One region of the Shewanella sp. HL-SH2 genome, then DNA from elsewhere that is predicted to be linked to it. Evidence: riboswitches for the same ligand, from Rfam matches in the RefSeq annotation. Region 1 holds a riboswitch; the other holds the start of a gene.
What was found. Region 1 has a riboswitch for thiamine pyrophosphate ahead of thiC (phosphomethylpyrimidine synthase ThiC). Riboswitches for the same ligand answer to the same signal wherever they lie in the genome.
Positions count from the first base shown of each region.

Region 1 (10,100 bases):
CGTTCAAATAAGCTAATGATTTGTTCAATCGAAATAGGGTCGATTAAGGGTTGATCGCCCTGTAGGTTAATCACTAAATCATCATCGGCTAAGCCTAACTGGCTGATAGCATCATTAATACGATCGGTACCCGATGCGGCATCAGCGCTAGTCATAACCACTTTACCACCAAAACCTTCAACGGCATCTTTAATGCGAACATCATCTGTGGCAACGTAAATATTGTCTAATCCTCTGGCTAATGAGGCACGTTCGTAAACGTGTTGGATCATCGGTTTACCATTAATCGGCGCTAATGGCTTTCCAGGAAAACGGCTTGAACCATAACGAGCTGGAATTAATAGAGTAACATTCATCAATAAAAACCTATTTTAATGGTAAACAAAAGGGCTCATCTGAGCCCTTATGACAAAATGACTTAGACGTATTATATACGACGGAACAGCTTAGTCAGCATTTCATCGGTAACTTTTTCTTCCCAGCCTTTACCGTAAACATTGTCCCATAATGGGCCCATGCTCTTAGTAACCGCAACCATCTTAGCAATAGTTTCGTCTGGTAAGTCTTTACAGATGTTTTTCGGTAGAGTGATGTTGTGAATTTCCATCATTTTACGGAATTCTTTCACACCTTCTGGATAGAATTCTTCTAACACATCAAATGCTAAACAGTTACCAATACCGTGATGGTAGCCTAATACATAGCCTAAACCGTAAGACACCGCATGACATGCACCCACCTGGCTATAAGCAATGCTCATTCCGCCCATGTAAGAGGCCATCATTAGCTTGTCATCTTTTTCTGGATGATCGTCTAGGTAAACTTGGCGGCATAAATCCATCGATTTTTCAGCGAAGGCCTTCGCAAATTCGTTCAGGTAAGTCCCTTGTAAAGACTCAACACAGTGAATGAAGCAATCCATACCAGTGTAGAACCATTGATCTGTTGGAACACCTGCAATTAACTCAGAATCCATAATGATTTGATCAAACACAGTGTAGTCAGAATTTAAGCCTAACTTACGCACTGGGCCACACAGTACCGCAGTACGTGATGCTTCAGCGCCGGTACCGGATACTGTAGGAATACCAATGTGGTGAATGGCAGGGTTTTTAATTAGATCCCAACCTTGGTATTCAGATGAGCTACCTGGGTTAGTCAGCATAAGCGATACCGCTTTGGCTAAATCCATAGTAGATCCGCCGCCTAAACCAACAACACTGACTGGTTGCTTAGTGTTAAACGCTTTAACTTGAGCGGTTAACTCATCAACTTGAACTGTTGTTGGCTCATCATCTACGTTAACGTAGATGACTAAGTCTTGGCTTTTGTTGGGAACTCGCCCTGCTAATGGTTTTTCTTGGTGTACGTCGTCAACCAGAAATACCACAAAATCATCTGCTTCTTTGCGCTCTTGCTCTAATACCACGTCCAATTGCACGAACGAACCACGACCAAAAATCATTTTTGGTACACATTTAAAATTTTTAAAACTCATTACAACACTCTCCAATTGAGATATTTACTGTAAAAAGTACTATCACCTCAAATGAGGTGATAGAAGATAAGTTATTTAAGCAAAAGCACGTTTGATGTTTTCAATACGCTCTGCAATTTGCTCATCTGTCCAAGACAGTTTAATTAACATCGAAATCGTACGGCTCATAATGGCATCTGATTTTGGTGTTTTAATTTGTGTATAGTCAGGGCGGTCAGCAATTAACATAATTGGTAACGCAGCAGGGGCTTTAAGTTCCTGAATATGTTTCCAATTTTTAAGGTAATGCCAGTTGTTGATATACCAGTAAAAACAACCATCGACCTTGTTAGCTGCAAGTTTTTTGTTTATCTCAATAGTGCGCTCTTCTGTAGGTAAAAAGAAGGTTAAGAAACCTGCTGAGTCACCTTCTGGATCAGGAATTTCACGGAAAGTCACTTCTGGAATTTGTGCCATTGCATCTTTAATGGTTTTTTTGTTTTTACGTTGAATCGCAATAATTTTATCTAACTTACGTAATTGAGCTAAACCCATCGCGGCATTCATTTCAGATATACGGAAGTTTAATCCCATAATTGGGTGGCTTTCAGCGCCACGGTCACTGCCGACATGATCATGTCCATGGTCAGAGAACATATGGCTGTGGTTGTAGATTTCTGAATTGTTGGTGACAATAGCACCACCTTCACCACAAGTGATGGTTTTAACAGAATCAAAAGAGTAACAACCGACATCACCGATAGTGCCTAGTGCTTGGCCTTTGTAGCTACCACCTATGGCCTGGCATGCATCTTCTAGTATCACTAGGTTATGCTTTTTACAAACCGCTTTAATTTCGTCCATTTTAGCCATAGAACCACACATGTGGACTAAGTTAATGGCTTTAGTGCGAGGAGTGATTACCGCTTCAATGCCTTCTGGCGATAAACATAAGGTTTCATCAATTTCAGCAAAAATGGGGATGGCACCAGCCATAAATACTGCTTCTACAGAAGCCACAAAAGTAAACGGCGGTACAATAACTTCATCACCTGCGCCAACACCCGCTGCAGCCATAGCCGTTTGAAGTGCAGCAGTACCACTTGATACAAGATGAGCGTGTTTAACGTTCATCTTCTCACAGAGTAATTGCTCCATGTCGCGAGTTTTCCAGCGATCATTACGCATATGGTCAAAGTTGTAACGGAAGGTAAAACCGTTCTCCATTACGTCAGCGACTTCCTGCTTTTCTTCTGGACCGAATAATTCAAAACCTGGCATGGAAATTATCTCCTAAAATTCTACGCATCTTTGCGTTTACATAAACCCGCTAATTATAACTAGGTTAGTGGGGAGACTGCGACAGTTATTGAAAAATAATTCATTTTTCTTTATTGCTCAACTTGGGAGGTTAAAGATCACCTTGAAAACATATGCAGATATTACATCTTGTTATTGAGGTTTAATTCTGGCTATACTAATCGAATCTTGTCGGAGTGCCATTAAGGCTGAGACCGTTAATTCGGGATCCGTTGAACCTGATCAGGCTAAAACCTGCGTAGGTAACAAGCATAATAATCCTTGGTGATTATTCATGCGTAAAACTTAAGTGGTTTTACCATATCCACTTAGTTTTACCCGTGTTTACCTCTTTTGATTATTGACAGCAATTGCGTCTAACCATTGTTTGAATTGCGTTAACGACATTGCTCGCTCTCAACACACTTTCCTCCAGACAAGCAACTTTCTCTCATTTTATTCGAGGTTGCTCATGTCAAATCGTCGCGAAACCCGTGCTAGCGCACAAGCTTTTATTGATAACTTAAAACCATTACAACATCCCAATTCTGAGAAAATTTATCTGCAAGGTAGCCGTGCTGATTTACACGTAGCCATGCGCCAAATTCATCAAACCGATACCATTTTGGGCGGTGATGACACCAATCCCCTTACAGAGCAAAATCCTCCGTTAAAGGTTTACGATTGTGCTGGTGCGTATTCTGATCCCAATGCTGAAATCAATGTGCGCTTGGGTTTAGCCAAGCTTCGTCAAACTTGGATTGAAGAACGTGATGATACCGAAGCACTTGATGGTGCTAGCTCTCATTTTACCCAACAACGTTTAGCTGACGATGGTTTGGACCATTTACGCTTTGATGCGCTAGTGCCACCGCGCCGCGCTAAAGTGGGTAAGCGAGTGACGCAAATGCATTACGCTCGCCAGGGGATTATTACTCCTGAAATGGAATACATTGCTATACGTGAAAACATGGCAAGGCAAGAGGTTAGCGATCCTGTGCTAACAAAAAAAGCTAAGGGTGAAGCTTTTGGTGCTGTGATTGGTGAGTTAATTACCCCTGAATTTGTCCGCAGTGAAGTGGCGAGAGGACGCGCTATTATTCCGCTTAATATTAATCATCCAGAGTCAGAGCCTATGATTATTGGGCGTAACTTTTTGGTTAAAGTGAACGCCAATATTGGTAACTCAGCGGTGACATCGTCCATCGAAGAAGAAGTTGAGAAGTTGGTGTGGTCGACACGTTGGGGCGCTGACACGGTAATGGATTTATCGACTGGCAGATATATTCACGAAACCCGCGAATGGATAATTCGTAATTCACCTGTTCCTATTGGCACAGTCCCCATTTATCAAGCGCTAGAGAAAGTAAACGGCGTGGCAGAAGATCTTACTTGGGAAGTATTTAGAGATACCTTGATTGAACAAGCCGAGCAGGGCGTAGATTACTTTACCATTCATGCTGGCGTGTTATTACGCTATGTGCCTATGACAGCCAAACGCTTAACCGGCATGGTGTCTCGTGGTGGCTCTATTATGGCCAAGTGGTGTTTAAGTCATCATAAAGAAAGCTTTTTGTATGAACGCTTTCGAGATATTTGTGAGATTTGTGCCGCCTATGACGTGTCCTTGTCACTCGGTGATGGTATGCGTCCAGGCTCGATTGCCGATGCCAATGATGAGGCGCAATTTGCCGAATTAGAAACCTTAGGCGAGCTGGTTAAAATTGCCTGGGAATATGATGTACAAACCATTATTGAAGGCCCTGGCCATGTGCCAATGCAGTTGATTAAAATCAATATGGAAAAACAACTAGCACTTTGTGATGAGGCGCCATTTTATACCTTAGGACCACAAACGACTGATATTGCACCGGGTTATGATCATTTTACCTCTGGCATAGGTGCGGCAATGATGGCCTGGTATGGCGTCGCTATGCTGTGTTATGTCACACCCAAGGAACATTTAGGTCTGCCGAACAAAGAAGATGTCAAACAAGGGCTAATTGCTTACAAGATAGCAGCGCATGCCGCTGATGTCGCCAAAGGACATCCGGGGGCACAGGTACGTGATAACGCATTATCAAAAGCCCGTTTTGAATTTAGATGGGAAGATCAATATAACCTAGGGCTTGATCCTGACACAGCCAGAGCCTATCACGATGAGTCATTGCCGCAAGAGTCGGCCAAAGTCGCCCATTTTTGCTCCATGTGTGGCCCTAAATTTTGCTCGATGAAAATCACTCAAGATGTGCGTGAATATGCCGCCAACCTTGAAAAACAAGCGCTGCAAAATGTTGAAGTGATTTCGCCAGCTGATTATCAATCCTATCAAGCACAAGGTGATCTGCTACCTACTCAGTCAAAAGACACAATAGCTGCAAAAATGGCACAAAAGTCAGCGGAATTTAAAGCGACAGGCTCAAATCTGTATCATCAAAAATCGGTGGCAGAGGTTGCTGAGTAATGGCGCCAGTAATTCAATCTGTCCAATCAGCTGTTAAAAAGTCAGCAGGGCTTAAGCCGATAGTGTGGACTATTGCAGGATCAGACAGTGGTGGCGGAGCCGGTATTCAAGCCGACTTAGCCACTATTGCTGACTTGCAATGCCATGGTTGCAGTGTCATCACCACGCTTACAGCCCAAAACTCGGTAAAGGTAAGTTTAGTTGAGGCTGTGTCAGAAAAAATGTTACTGGCACAGCTCAATACGTTAGTCACCGACATGCCGCCTAAAGCAATTAAAATTGGTTTGCTTGCTAATCAATATCAGCTTAATCAGCTGGCTAATTGGTTGCGAAATTTTAGCACTAGTACGAATAACGAGCTCGATGGTAGGGCAAGCATAGCAGTGATCCTCGACCCTGTTATGGTGGCCAGCAGCGGTGATAAGCTTAATCAGCACAGGCTAGATTTTAGTCCATTTAAAGGAGTGATTAATATGATCACCCCAAATCAGATGGAGTTAATCAGCCTTGTTGAAGCGATAAATGCTAGCGCGACTGAAACTAATGCAATACACACTAATGCGACAGAGACTAAAGTATCAAAAGCTAACGTGGCAGATGATAGTGGCAGTCAGCATAAGTTAACTGATACACAAAATATGACGCTTGATTGCATGGTTAATATGGCCAAGCGGGTGAGTGATTATTTTGAGTGTGCTGTTGTCGCCAAAGGTGGCGATGCGCCATGGCAAGCTGACAAAGCCCATGATGTTTATATTTGTCATCATGTTGAAGGTGGCAGCGCCGAGCATAACAACAGCGTGTTTATATTAAGCTCAGATCGCGTTGATACCGTAAACAACCATGGCAGTGGCTGCACCTTGTCATCTGCAATGGCCAGTTTTATCGCACAGGATTTTGTGCTGCACGATGCCATAGTATTGGCTAAAGCCTATGTCACTAACGGTCTTAAACACGGTATTAAGCTTGGTCAAGGGCCTGGATGTTTAGCCAGAACCGGTTGGCCAACATTGCTTGAGTTAATGCCACATATTGTACAGTTAGTAGCAGATGTTAAAGCTACCGATACCGCGCCAAAGGAGGTTACCTTTGCTGTAAAACCGTCCCTTGTTATTGAACAACAAGTTAATAACTCGCTATTAAGAACAGCTACTATTAATTTCACAAAACTGTCGACACCATTAGGTATTTATCCTGTGGTGTCATCGGTAGATATGTTAGAGAAGCTATTGAAAGTGGGCTGTAAAACAGTGCAACTGCGTATTAAGCAAGATGTGAATGATATGCAAGTAGCGTCCTATGACAAGGTGCACAGTTTTGTTGATGAACAGCACAAAGCGATGTGGTTAGCGAAATACGGTTCAGGGCAGTTAATTTCAGAGCCGAAGGCGTCAGAGCCGCCTATTGCCGCTAAATACCTGTTAGATCAACACCAGTCAGAACAACAGGAGTTAGAACAACAAATACAACGTGCTATTCAGCTAGGTCGAGACTTTAATGCCCAATTGTTTATTAATGATCACTGGCAACTTGCACTTAAGCACGGTGCATTTGGGGTACATTTAGGTCAAGAAGATGCCTTAGTTGCAGATTTATCGGCCCTTGCAGCAAATAATATCGCGCTTGGGTTATCTAGCCATAGTTACTTTGAAATACTACTCGCGACTCAGTTAAAACCATCCTATATCGCCCTAGGGCATATATTCGCGACCACGACTAAACAGATGCCATCCAAGCCACAGGGGTTAACAAAACTAGCCTGTTATGTGTCGTTACTAAATGGTCATTATCCCACTGTTGCTATTGGGGGAATTGATGGTGATTGCTTAAAAGAGGTTGCCGAAACTGGTGTAGAGGATGTTGCAGTGGTGCGGGCAATAACTCAGGCCAAAGATGCGGTTGTTGCCTATAAAAACTTGAGTGAGCAATGGCAACAGTTAACCGAGTCGTCATTTCAAACAGAACCAACACAGCAAACGGAATCTAGTTCTCAATTTCAATCTAAATCTAAATCTAAATCGACTTCGCCAACTCAGCCTAATGAGCACGCCCAATACCAAGATAGTGATATTACCGCTAGCCAAACGCATTTGGAGGGCATATGAAAACTAGCTTAAATGATCATGAATACATTCAGTACTCCAAACAAATGCTACTAACTGATGTGTCAGAAAAAGGCCAGTTAGCTTTGATGAATGCCACCGCTATTATCGTCGGCGTTGGAGGTTTAGGGCAGCTGGTGGCGCAATACTTAGCCGCATCTGGGGTGAGTATAATTCATCTAATTGACGGTGATGATGTCGAGTTGTCTAACCTGCCTCGGCAAATATTTTTTGATGCTAATGATATAGGGAATAATAAAGCCAGTATTGCTATGAAAAAATTACATCAAAGGAATGTGGTTTGTGATTTAAGCGCCCATCAGGTGTTTATTAATCCTGGTAACTATCAGGAATTATTTGACAGCCTTGTCCCCAAATGTTCATTAGTTAGCGGCCTTTCATCAGCCGTATTGTTTGATTGCAGCGACAATTTTACTACCCGGCAATTAGTTAATCGGATCGCGATTGAATATAAAATGCCGCTGATCAGTGCATCAATTTCTGCTGATCAAGGCCAATGGTTCGCCTATTTACCTCTGTCAAATTCATCTGAGATGCAAGCATTAAGCATTAACTCTCACGGTTGTTATCACTGTGTTTATCCGTCCGACAGTATATTAAGCCAAAATTGTAGCCAAGCAGGGGTGTTAGGCCCAGCAGTTGGGGTTATGGCATCGATGCAGGCGTTAGCGGGTATGAACCAGATGATCGGTCGACCAATAGAGTACGGGGTCTTACATCGTTTTGATGCTAAAAGGCTGTCTTGGTCAAAAGCCAAAATGAATATTGATAAGCATTGCCATGTTTGCCAGTAACGTATCTGTCAGTGATGGCAAAAGTTGATGACCTAAATGATGAGCAAGGTTGTTGAACACTAACAGTAACAAACACAATAGTTAAGGTGCCGTGATGATTGAAATCAACATCAATGGAGAACTACAGTATCTTCAGCCCAATACCTCATTAGCCCAAGTGCTAGTGCTAAAACAGATAGAGCCTAGAAGTGTCGCGCTGGTGGTTAATCAGCAAATCATTCCACGCAGCGAGTGGCATCAATATCAATGCCAAGCTAATGATCAAATTGAATTTTTTTCCGCCGTAGCGGGAGGGTAATATGTTAACGATAGCCGATCATCAATTTGAATCCCGCCTATTCACTGGTACAGGTAAGTTTGCTAATTCGGCCACTATGTTGGCCTCTATAGAAGCGTCAAAGTCACAGTTAGTGACGCTAGCGATGAAGCGAATTGATTTTAAAAATGGCTTAGATGATTTACTGAGTCCGTTACAGCAATTAGGGGTAAAACTACTGCCTAATACTGCAGGGGCCAGAAATGCTAAAGAAGCGATTTTTGCCGCCGAACTAGCCTTTGAAATGTTAGGCACTAAATGGATTAAGCTAGAAATTCATCCTGATCCAAAATACTTAATGCCCGATCCAATAGAGACATTAATCGCTGCCCAAACGCTATGTGAGAGAGGCTTTATTGTATTGCCCTATATCCATGCTGATCCTGTGTTATGTCGTCGTTTAGAAGAAGTTGGCTGCGCTGCAGTTATGCCACTGGGAAGCCCTATTGGCAGTAATCAAGGCTTAGCCACCGAAGCTTTTTTAAAAATAATTATTGAGCAATCAAGCGTGCCAGTGATTGTTGATGCCGGTATCGGTGCACCTTCACAGGCATGCCGTGCAATGGAGATGGGAGCTGATGCTGTGTTAGTCAATACTGCCATTGCCAGTAGCGCTAATCCTGTTTTAATGGCCGATTGTTTTAAAAAAGCAGTCCAAAGTGGTCGGCAAGCTTATCAAGCAGGCCTGGGTGTAGTTAGTGCTAATGCCCATAATACCAGTCCGTTAACGGGTTTTTTAACCTCGAGTATGGTGGGCTAATGCGCTACTCTGAAATATTTAGCCAGCTCAATATTGATGATTTATCAATGAAGTTATACGCCACTACAGAAGCAGATGTTGAGCGAGCATTACAGTGTCCAAGTGGCAATCTAAACAGTTTGATGGCGCTGTTATCGCCTGCTGCACAGCCGTATATTGAGCAGATGGCACAGGAGTCGGCTCGTTTAACTCGACAGCGTTTTGGGGCTAACTTAGGGTTGTACTTACCCTTATATTTGTCAAATTTGTGCGCCAATGAATGTGATTACTGTGGTTTTACCATGAGTAATAAAATCAAACGTAAAACCTTAAATGATGATGAAATTTTAGCTGAAGTGGCCATCATTAAATCCCGTGGATTTGACTCTGTTTTGTTAGTTGCAGGTGAACACGAAACCAAAGTTGGTATTGAATATTTTGCTCATGTTTTACCACAAATAAAGCAACATTTTAGTTATGTGGCAATGGAAGTACAGCCGCTTGAAACAGATGAATATCGTCGTCTAGTTTCCCAAGGGTTAGATGCTGTAATGGTTTATCAAGAAACCTATCGGGCGCGCACTTATGCAAAACATCATACCCGAGGTAAAAAACAAGATTTCAATTATCGTCTCGATACTCCTGACAGGGTCGCTGAATCTGGGGTGGATAAAATCGGATTAGGGGTGCTGTTAGGGTTAGATGACTGGCGTATAGATGCGTTATTAATGGGGTATCATCTTGATTATCTTGAGCGACAATATTGGCGAACCCGCTACAGTATTTCACTGCCAAGATTACGGCCATGCACCGGCGGAATTGAGCCTAAAGTAGTGTTAACCGATATGGGCTTAGTGCAAATGATTTGTGCATTTAGACTGTTTAATC
Region 1 covers NZ_CP195035.1:2,986,607-2,996,706, reverse strand. Annotated here, with positions in the region: gene kdsB (8-amino-3,8-dideoxy-manno-octulosonate cytidylyltransferase KdsB) at 1-356, opposite strand, end outside; gene kdnB (3-deoxy-alpha-D-manno-octulosonate 8-oxidase KdnB) at 428-1,498, opposite strand; gene kdnA (8-amino-3,8-dideoxy-alpha-D-manno-octulosonate transaminase KdnA) at 1,574-2,758, opposite strand; TPP riboswitch at 2,960-3,059, shown strand; gene thiC (phosphomethylpyrimidine synthase ThiC) at 3,249-5,240, shown strand; gene ACRWP9_RS13030 (bifunctional hydroxymethylpyrimidine kinase/phosphomethylpyrimidine kinase) at 5,240-7,345, shown strand; gene ACRWP9_RS13025 (HesA/MoeB/ThiF family protein) at 7,342-8,157, shown strand; gene thiS (sulfur carrier protein ThiS) at 8,252-8,455, shown strand; gene ACRWP9_RS13015 (thiazole synthase) at 8,457-9,233, shown strand; gene thiH (2-iminoacetate synthase ThiH) at 9,233-10,100, shown strand, end outside.

Region 2 (10,100 bases), 300 kb from region 1:
ATTACACAGCACCAGAAGTGATATTAGGTTACCAATCAGATGGCCGAGCAGACTTGTTTTCGTTAGCGGTAATCACCTTTGAAATGCTTGCCGGTGAATTGCCGTTTAAAGGTCAGCTATGCAAATGTCACAAGCGAAATGATTTTTTAAAACTAACTTATGTCAGTGTACATAAATTGAATCCTATGGTGCCAGAATGGATGGATTCGGTCCTCAAAAAAGCCATGAGTATTGAACCCAGCTTTAGGCAAGCCGATACCTGTGAATTTATCCATCAAATAAATACCCCTCAAATACATAAAATTACCAAAGCTAGGGTACCTTTTATCGAAAAAGATCCACTCAAGTTCTGGCAAATAGTATCAATTATGCTGTTTCTGTCATTGCTTGCGTCTTTGTTTAGCAAATTTTTATAGTAATAAAGAGGGGTGAACCTATTTAAGTTAATGATAGTTCTAGCTGTTATTTATTGTTTTTTTAACTTTATCAATAATTTACGATTTAGTTTGTTGGTTTTTTGATAGCGTTAGATGTTTAAATATAAACAAAAGTGACAACTCTACTCTTTTGGCTAATATTTAATGTAATACTAATTTGTTACTTTAGTGCTTTAGCGTTTCATCTAGACTGATGAAACGGCACTGTATGTTAATCAGTTTACAAGGAGAGTTAAATAATGTTTAAAGTAGCCAACTGGATGCTGGTATCACGCTCGCATTTATTAATGGATTTATTGACAGTAAGATGGCCACAAGAGTTTTTAGTTAAATTAACCTGTGCACAGCCAGGTAACATGGCCGATTTTCTTGCGGTGCAGAAATGCAGTTTAGTTGTTTTTGATTTGTCGACTATAGATTTACAACAAACTTACCAATTACAACGAGTGATTGAACGGGAGTTAACTGAAACGAAAACCGTGTTTATCAATTTTCCTAAGCAAGTTGATGCAAGATTTTTAATAAACCCTAAGACTACATTAGGCGTTTTCTATACTGATGCAACATTAACCAATTTAGGTAAAGGGCTTGAAAGTATTTTAAAAGGCCAAAGTGTTATTCCTGCTGATTTACGTGTTGATTCCGACAATGTAGACAATGAAAATGATATTGATAACCTCACCATCAGAGAGCGTGAAGTATTACAGGCATTATTATCTGGTAATACTAACCTTGATATAGCCAATAAATTATTTGTCAGTGAATCAACTATTAAGACCCATTTGTACCGCGCATTTAGAAAAATTGGGGTATCAAGCCGCGGTCAAGCAATTGCATGGGCTCAAACTCATGTTCATGAGGTGATGGTTTAGGGACCACTTGACTAATGACGGACTTAATTAGCTTAGAAGATATCGCATACAATACGATACCTTCTAGGGCTAAGCTTAAGCACTTTTTTTTAATCAGTAGGCGCTAATATTTAAGTACTAAGTTATTTTATCTATTGAGATAACCATAGTTTGACTAAATTTTTATCTTTAATCTTTAGCATCACAGTATCTTTTACAGCAGCTTGAATTATTAAGTCACCTTGCATTAATTCATCGCGTCTAAACCAATGTAGTTTAATCGACTCATTAATAGGGTAGTGTTGCAGTTGTTGCTCAAATTGACCATTTACTTGTAAATTATCAGCGGCTATTAATAAGTCGCCAGCACTTAAACCTGCCTGATGAGCTGGACTATCCTGGGTTACGGTAAGTATTTTTAAGCCTAAACTTTCCGCTTTAACACGGGCACCAAATCCAATTTTAAAGCCCTTAGCTTTGCTGCCGCCAGTATCACTGCTGCCTTCACTGCTTCGCAGGCTCATTTCAACGCCCACTTTAGCGAGTAAATCAGCTAATGGCAGATCATCTGTGTTGTATAAAAAGCTGAAAAGATCATCACAATTACGCTTTAATAATGATTCAACAATGCGTTGATGGCTTTTGTTATCGGTGCCTTTTTCGGTTAAACCATACTCTTGCCATAAAATGCGCATCACATCGTCCAGGCTTTTACTGCCCTGGGTTTCAAGTCTTAAGGTTAAGTCTAACAGTAACGCAAATAGCGCCCCTTTAGTGTAATAACTGACAATAGCATTGGCGGCATTTTCATCTTGTTTATAAAACTTTGTCCACGCATTAAAGCTTGATGAAGCTAAACTTTGTTTAAAGCGGCCTTGGCCACGATAAACCCGAGTCATGGTTTCACTTAATAAGGTTAAATAGCTTTCTTGATCGATACAGCCACTGCGATAAGTGATTAAGTCATCAAAGTAAGAGGTAATACCTTCATAAGCCCATAATTGCTCAGTGTAGCTTTCTTGGGATAAATCAAACGGGGTAAACTTTGCCGGTTTAATGCGTTTTACATTCCAGCTATGGAAGTATTCATGGCTACAAAGGGATAAATAGGTGCGATAGCCTGTTTCGACTTCACCTTGTTCACTTTTAGGTAAATCATTGCGTGAACACATTAAGGCAGTAGAGGCTTTATGCTCTAAACCACCAAAGCCATTATCTAATACCGTGGTCATAAACACATAGCGTTCAAACGGAGCAGGGCTGTCAAAAAAGTGAATTTGGTATTCGCAAATTGCTTTTAAGTCTTGCTTTAAACGGGCCATATTAGCGCGATGCTTTCCACTTAACACAATATCGTGTGGTACGCCTGCTGCGACAAAAGTATCAATAGTTAAGTCGCCCATTTCAACCGGATGATCAATTAAGTCCTGGTAATTTTCAGCGGTAAACTCGCCAAAACCAAATTGTTCACCCGCTGCGCGTGTCATGCTGGTCGCCACTTTCCATTGGGCTAAGTCATTCAATGCTGGTGGCGCTATCGTAACCTGTTGAGGGTGATGCTCTAATCCATTGGCAGCGAGAAAAACTGAACTACCATTAAAAAAGCCATGATTAGTATCAAGGTGAGCTGTACGCACCGATAAGTCCCAGGCATAAATTTGATAACGCAAGGTAATCGTGGTTGATTGATTATCCACTTGCCATGTTTGTTTATCGAGTTGCGTAAAGGCAATCGGCGCATCATTTTCATCAAAAAATTGAATGTCGATGATGTTCTTAGCAAAGTCACGGATCATATAACTGCCCGGTAACCAGGCTGGTAAGCTGAATATTTGATGCGGCTGAGCATTATTCAATGTGGCGGTTACGGCAAATAAATGGGCTTTGGGATCGATGGCATGAATGTGATGATGCATAAAAGGTCCAGTCGCTAGAAACGATAATGAACCCATGCTGCCAAAATTGCCGGGTTTACGCAAACGACTACAATGAAAAAGCATCATTAGCGGTTATATTTATTGAAAAATACTATAAACTTAAGCCTATCCACATTTTGTCATTCAACATGGCTACCGCAAAAAGGACAATTAAATGGCTGAAGAAACCATTTTTAGCAAAATTATTCGTCGTGAAATTCCTGCTGATATTCTTTATCAAGACGATTTGGTTACTGCATTTCGTGATATTTCACCGCAAGCACCGACGCATATTTTGATTATTCCTAACCATCTAATAGCGACTGCAAATGATGTTAAAGCGTCTGATGAGTTAGCTTTGGGTCGGATGATGACTGTCGCGGCCAAGCTTGCCGATGAAGCAGGCATTGCCGAAGATGGTTATCGGTTAATCATGAACTGCAATAAACATGGTGGCCAGGAGGTGTATCATATTCATCTGCATTTATTAGGTGGTAAGCCGCTTGGACCTATGTTGAGCCACGGCTAATGAAAATTAATTCTGATTTTTTCCCGTTAACGGAAGTGGCAACCCGATTTGTTAATCAATTAGCCCAGTGTCGTCGATTAGGCTTGTCGGTTAAAGAAGCCAGCGAACACCATGTACTTATTGAACTACCTTACAGTCAAGATATTATCGGTTATCCAGATACAGGTGTTATTCATGGCGGCGTGATCACCACATTGATTGATACAACCTGCGGTACTGCGGTAGTGTGTGCAATTCTAAAAAAATATCAAACCTTAGAAATATCACCCACATTAGATCTACGTGTCGATTATATGAAACCGGCTGAACCGCACAAAGCTGTGTATGCGTTTGCTGAATGTTATCGATTATCCTCTAGCGTAGCCTTTACCCGTGCAATCGCTTATCAGGACAGCATAGATGAGCCTATTGCCCATGCCGTTGGCACCTTTATGCGTATCAGTCCTGAAATGGTCGGCGAAGAGTTTCGCCAGGCATTAATGGGCAATTTACCGGAGGCCAAACATGACTGAATCTAAAACCTTAGCAAACAAAGCCGATATGCCAGACTCTTCAGCCTCACTGGATGTGAGAGATGTGGTAAAACGTGCGATTGAACTGAATGACTACAGTTATTTGCTGGCTAAAGTGCCGTATTCACAATTTATTGGTATGTCGGTAGAACGATTTGGCGACGAAATGGTGTTTAAATTACCCGCTAAGGATGACAATATAGGTAACCCTATATTGCCCGCTATACACGGTGGGGTAATAGCAGGTTTTATGGAAATGTCGGCAATTGTGCAATTAATGGTGTTTATGCAAGCCAAGAAGGTGCCTAAAATTGTCGATTTCTCCATTGACTATTTACGCGCAGGTTTACATCAAGATACCTTTGCAGAATGTAAAATTACTCGCCAGGGACGTAGAGTGGCGAATGTGAGTATTAATTGTTGGCAAACCAATAGAAAGCAGTTAATTGCCACTGCTAGAGCACATTTTTTGATTGAATAAATGAAGAGGCTTTGCAATGAATATCAAAAAGTTAACGGGTTACTTCGTATTATCTGTAAGTTTATTATTGTCAGCCTGCGCTAATCATACAGCGGGTATTTCAGTTAATTCACAAGGCGAAGTACGAGTCGATAACAGTACTTTTGGCCGACAAGTGTCAGTGACTAATGTGAATGAGCGCCAGAGCGCAGATTTAATTCAAGCAGCGGCACAAATCAATAGTTTAGTGGCAACAGATTTACGCCTACAGTATAAATTCACCTGGTTTGATGCCAGTGGTTTTACCATTGAAGATGAAGCCACTAGCTGGAAATCATTTAAGCTACACGGCAAACAACAAATGCAAGTTAATGCGGTTGCCCCTAATGCCACAGCCACTCGGTTTGAAGTGTATATTCGCCAGGCATTTTCAAATTAACCGATAACTTATCTAAACAGGTGTTTAGCTTTTAAGATGAGTAAAAAACCACGTTTTTTAAGCCAGCATTTACTGGCTTTATTTTTAGTCAGAAAAAAGTATTAGTTTTGCCTGCTAGCGAGCTAAATTTAAGATATAATCCCCTCCGCCAAGGGGTGTTTTACTGGTTAAATTTTATATTTAATTGGAAAACTGAGATATCAAATGATGAACCCTTAGAACCTGATCCGGCTAATACCGGCGTAGGAATGGGCCACTTCGATCTCATGGATGTGCACTTCTTTATCGCTACTTGCCGGATCTCAAACTTAATATTTGAGGTCCTATGCTTCCTGTAAAAAATATCTTCCCAGCAAAATCATCACTCGCATTAGCTGTTCTTACGGCACTTTATGCAACCAATGGTCTTGCCGCAACTGAATCTATTGAGCGTATCGCACCTGAATCTGAAAAGATGGAAGTGATTGTCGTAAATGCAGATTTCAGCAATATCAGTCTTGATAAAATGCCTTCAAGTGTCACGGTTATCGATGCCCAGCAATTAGAAGATGAAGGCGCGCAGCATTTTGAAGATGTATTAAACTCTATTGCTAACTTTAACTGGTCGGGTGGTAGCTCACGCCCAAAATACTTCCAAATACGCGGAATTGGCGAACAAGAGCAATATCAAGGCGCGCCTAACTCATCGGTTGGTTTTATTGTTGATGATATCGATTTGTCAGGTCTTGGCATGGTGTCAAGCATGTACGATATGCAACAGGTTGAAGTATTACGTGGTCCACAAGGCACACAATACGGCGCCAATGCATTAGCGGGTTTGATCTATCTTAAAAGTAATGACCCAACAGACACTTTTGAAAATGGCGCCAAAGTCAGTTTAGGTGATGATAATCTGCAAACTTTTTCAGGTTTTAGCTCTGGTCCTATCACGGATTCAGGAAAGCTACTTTATCGAGTCTCGCTTGAAAAGCATGATCAGAATGGTTATAGAAACAACAGCTATTTAGGCCGTGATGATACTAATCAACGTGATGAATTGACCACCCGAGCAAAATTACGTTGGTATGCCACCGATGATGTACAGGCAGACTTAACCTTGTTACACGCCAACTATAACAACGGTTATGATGCATGGACATTGGATAATAATGGTTTTGATACCCTAACTGATCAACCGGGTATTGATAATCAAAAAACCACTGGCGCAGGGCTAAAACTGTCGTTCACAGGCGCTAAATATTTTGAATTAACGTCATTAACCTCATTTGCACAAACTGATCATCAACATGGATACGACGGTGACTGGGCTAATCCTGCTTATTGGAGCAGTAAAACCTGTAATGAATATGATGATAACTGGAATGTCACCGGCTCAGCACCTTGTGTTTACGATTATACCTGGAACAAAAAGGGCGATCGTAACACTGTATCGCAGGAGTTTCGCTTCACATCAAACCAGGCAAGTCGTATTTTTAATGACTCAACTGACTGGTTAGTTGGCGTGTATGCCATGAACCTTCAAGAAGACAATGATTTATATTCTGAATATAACACCTGGCCAGATGAAGTACTGCAATCAAGCTATGATGCATCTAATTTCGCGGTGTTTGCGCAACTTGACAGTCATTTAGGTGACGATTACTTACTGTCTAGCGGATTGCGCCTTGAGCGTCGCAACAGTGAGTACTCTGATACTAATAATGACAATTTCAAGCCTTCTGAAGACATGTGGGGCGGCCATATAGCCTTGTCTAAATCGCTTAATGCTGCACACAATGCTTATGCGAAAGTCGCGCGTGGCTACAAGGCGGGTGGTTTTAACATGACTTTACCGGCAGAGTTGGCTGATAAAAAACAATTCGATACTGAAATTTTATATAACTACGAGTTGGGTCTTAAGTCTGTGTGGTTAGCGGGGGCAATTGATACTAACTTTGCGCTTTTCTTTATGGACAGAGAAGATCAACAAGTTGCAGCATCATTACAAGATCCTGAAAATCCACAACGCTTTGTGTTATTCACTGAAAATGCAGGCAGCTCAAGTAACTACGGCGCCGAACTTGACTTGAATTGGTACGCGACTGAAAATCTGCAAATGTACGGTAGTGTTGGCTGGTTAGAAACAGAATATGGCGATTATAGCTACCAGGATAAAAATGGGACTATTGTTGATTTATCTGGACGCGAATTAGCTCACTCTCCCAACTTTACTTACAGTGCTGGTGTGACTTATCTTGCTGACTCCGGTTGGTTTGCCAATATTAATACTAGTGGTAAAAGTGACTTCTATTATTCAGACAGCAATGACTCTCAATCTGACGCTTATAACATAGTCAATACTCGCCTAGGTTATGAAACACCAACCTGGTCGGCCTATTTGTGGGGTCGTAATGTGTTTGATGAAAACTATGGCGTACGTGGATTCTACTTTGGTAACGAACCCGATACAGATTGGGCTGATAAGCAATACATTCGTTACGGTGACCCACGTCAAATTGGCGTAACTTTCGACTATAAATTTATGTAATTTTTCGTGAAGCTCATTTGCATCATATGTTGATATTGGACGTTGTTAAATGAGCTTAACCATTGCGACGGTTTGGTATTTCCTGGCGCCGCAAAATACTATTTGAGGGGCAATAATGAAATTAACTGCAGAAATTAGCATGTATCCATTTAATGAAAATTACCTAGACCCTATTAAGTGGTTTATAGGCCGTGTTGACAGCTATAGCAATATTGAGCGAGTAACTAATGCTATGGCAACACAGATATGTGGAGAGTATGGGGATGTTATGTCGATGCTTGCGATTGAAATGCAAGCGGCACATGTTAAGTGGGGCAAGGCGGTATTTGTATGTAAGTTTATTGGTGGTGAACTTAATTTAGCCCACAGTGAGTAATGTTTATGTTTGAATTTAGCCAAACAATAAGCCAGGCCTTCAATGAAATGAGTGTGATGACCGCCTGGGAGGCCGTTGCAGTCATTTTAGCCGTGGTGTACCTAGCATTAGCCATGCGCACCAATATTTGGTGCTGGGCAGCGGCGTTTATCAGCACGGCAATTTATACGGTACTTTTCTGGAAAGTGTCTTTGTTAATGGAGTCAGTGCTTAATATTTATTATATGGCGATGGCTGTTTACGGTTATTGGATGTGGATGCAGCAGCCGAGTAATAGCCCGGAGCATGCTATTAATGACAGTGGCTCGGCCATTGTTAGTTGGTCGCTTAATACGCATTTCATGTTGATTACTGTGACATCAATAATATCAATTATAGTGGGTTACCTTATGGCAACCTACACCCAAGCATCATTTCCTTATCTAGATTCTGCCACTACCTGCTTTGCCGTAATGACCACTTTTTTAGTGGCTCAAAAGGTGCTTGAAAATTGGTTTTATTGGATTGTTATCAATACGCTATCAATTTATTTGTACTTTAGTAAAGGCTTGATGCTGACAACTGCACTGTTTGTACTTTATGTCTTTATGGCTGTGGTGGGATACTTTATGTGGCGCAAAACATGGCTTGCAGAAACAGATTCAAATTCAGAGCCACTCTCTCAAAATGGTTGAATTAGAAACATTGGTTGCTCAATCAGCGTTAAACTTACTTCCTAATGACGTGGTCAGCTTGCTGCTCAAGCTTGTACCTTCGAACCAACTGGAAAAACTGGCTAAGTATTGCATCAGCGTTGAACACTTGTCAGCGGGATTGAGTAACCAAAATTATCTGCTTAACTCTAAATTTGAGCAGATACAAAAATCACAAGTATTAAGAGTGAATCAAGTTGATGCTGTGTGGTGCTCTCGTCAAGATGAAGTCGCTAGCTGGCGACAAGCACAGCAGATAGCAATCGCCCCTAAATTACACTTTTACAGTGATAATTATGAAATTTATCTCAGTGACTTTATTGTTGAAACCACACCTTGGCATAAGGCTTATCACGAGTATGGTGTAAATACTCCTCGCCAGGATGAGATACTCATAGGTACATCAAACTCACAACCTGTAGAACAACTTCTTGAAGTATTAAAAAACCTATCAACTTTGCCTTTACCTGAAAAAAAGGTGAGCTTACTGCAACAATGGCACGAGTATCGGCAGCAGCTTATAGCCTCTTATCCGCAGGAAACCGCCGAATGGCAACACTATTTTAACCAACTCGACGACCAAAGCGACATGATTAAGCAGTGGTTTAATGCATTAGAGGAATGTTTAATTGCACCGACTTTTTGCCACAGGGATTTAACCCCCTTTAACCTGCTATTGGACATTCACGGCTATCAAAACAGAGGCTTAGCAAGATTAATGTGTATTGATTTTGAATATGCAGCCACCAGTCATCCTCTTTTTGATTTAGCGTCAATATTGGCAACCCACAGTTTATCAACGCAACAAACGGATACTTTGTTGCAAGCCTACTTTCAATGGCAAGCAGAAACTGCATCTCCTTCACTAAACACTAATGCCCCTAAATGCGTAGCATATGCGATAAATTGTTATTGGCTATTTTGTGTTATGTGGGCTTTATTGATGGCAAGAAATACCCGTCAAAACTTCTTTCCCTTGTATCATCGATACTTTTCATTAATTGATTTCAGCTATCCTTAAACGAAAATTTAGACAGTAAGTTAATCAATACTTATGATGCGAATTGCCTGATAGTGCTGAATTTGGGTTTAAATACCTCTGTGTTGAAATATTTTTGCCTTATACAGGGTCTTATTTAGCTATACCCATTTATATAATATTTCAGACATAGTTTAAGTATTAACAATGTTGTTGTTTAATAAAGGAAGTTGGATGCAAACGTTATTTTCTCTATACCAAAAGATACTTCAAAAACTGTCTCATTTTGATGGTCTGGCTCCACTAGCATTAAGAATTTATCTTGCACCAGTGTTGATGCAAGCTGGATACAATAAATTGGCCCATTTTGAAGATACCGCGA
Region 2 covers NZ_CP195035.1:3,289,254-3,299,353, reverse strand. Annotated here, with positions in the region: gene ACRWP9_RS14390 (protein kinase domain-containing protein) at 1-416, shown strand, start outside; gene ACRWP9_RS14385 (LuxR C-terminal-related transcriptional regulator) at 677-1,309, shown strand; gene ACRWP9_RS14380 (M61 family metallopeptidase) at 1,441-3,204, opposite strand; gene hinT (purine nucleoside phosphoramidase) at 3,380-3,733, shown strand; gene ACRWP9_RS14370 (PaaI family thioesterase) at 3,733-4,245, shown strand; gene ACRWP9_RS14365 (PaaI family thioesterase) at 4,238-4,726, shown strand; gene ACRWP9_RS14360 (YcfL family protein) at 4,749-5,144, shown strand; TPP riboswitch at 5,286-5,410, shown strand; gene ACRWP9_RS14355 (TonB-dependent receptor) at 5,470-7,671, shown strand; gene ACRWP9_RS14350 (hypothetical protein) at 7,787-8,047, shown strand; gene pnuC (nicotinamide riboside transporter PnuC) at 8,053-8,721, shown strand; gene ACRWP9_RS14340 (phosphotransferase) at 8,714-9,760, shown strand; partial or broken gene ACRWP9_RS14335 (HvfX family Cu-binding RiPP maturation protein) at 9,953-10,100, shown strand, end outside.
Region 2: it holds a riboswitch for thiamine pyrophosphate, as region 1 does, so the genes downstream of both, ACRWP9_RS14355 (TonB-dependent receptor) here and thiC (phosphomethylpyrimidine synthase ThiC) in region 1, are expected to answer to the same signal.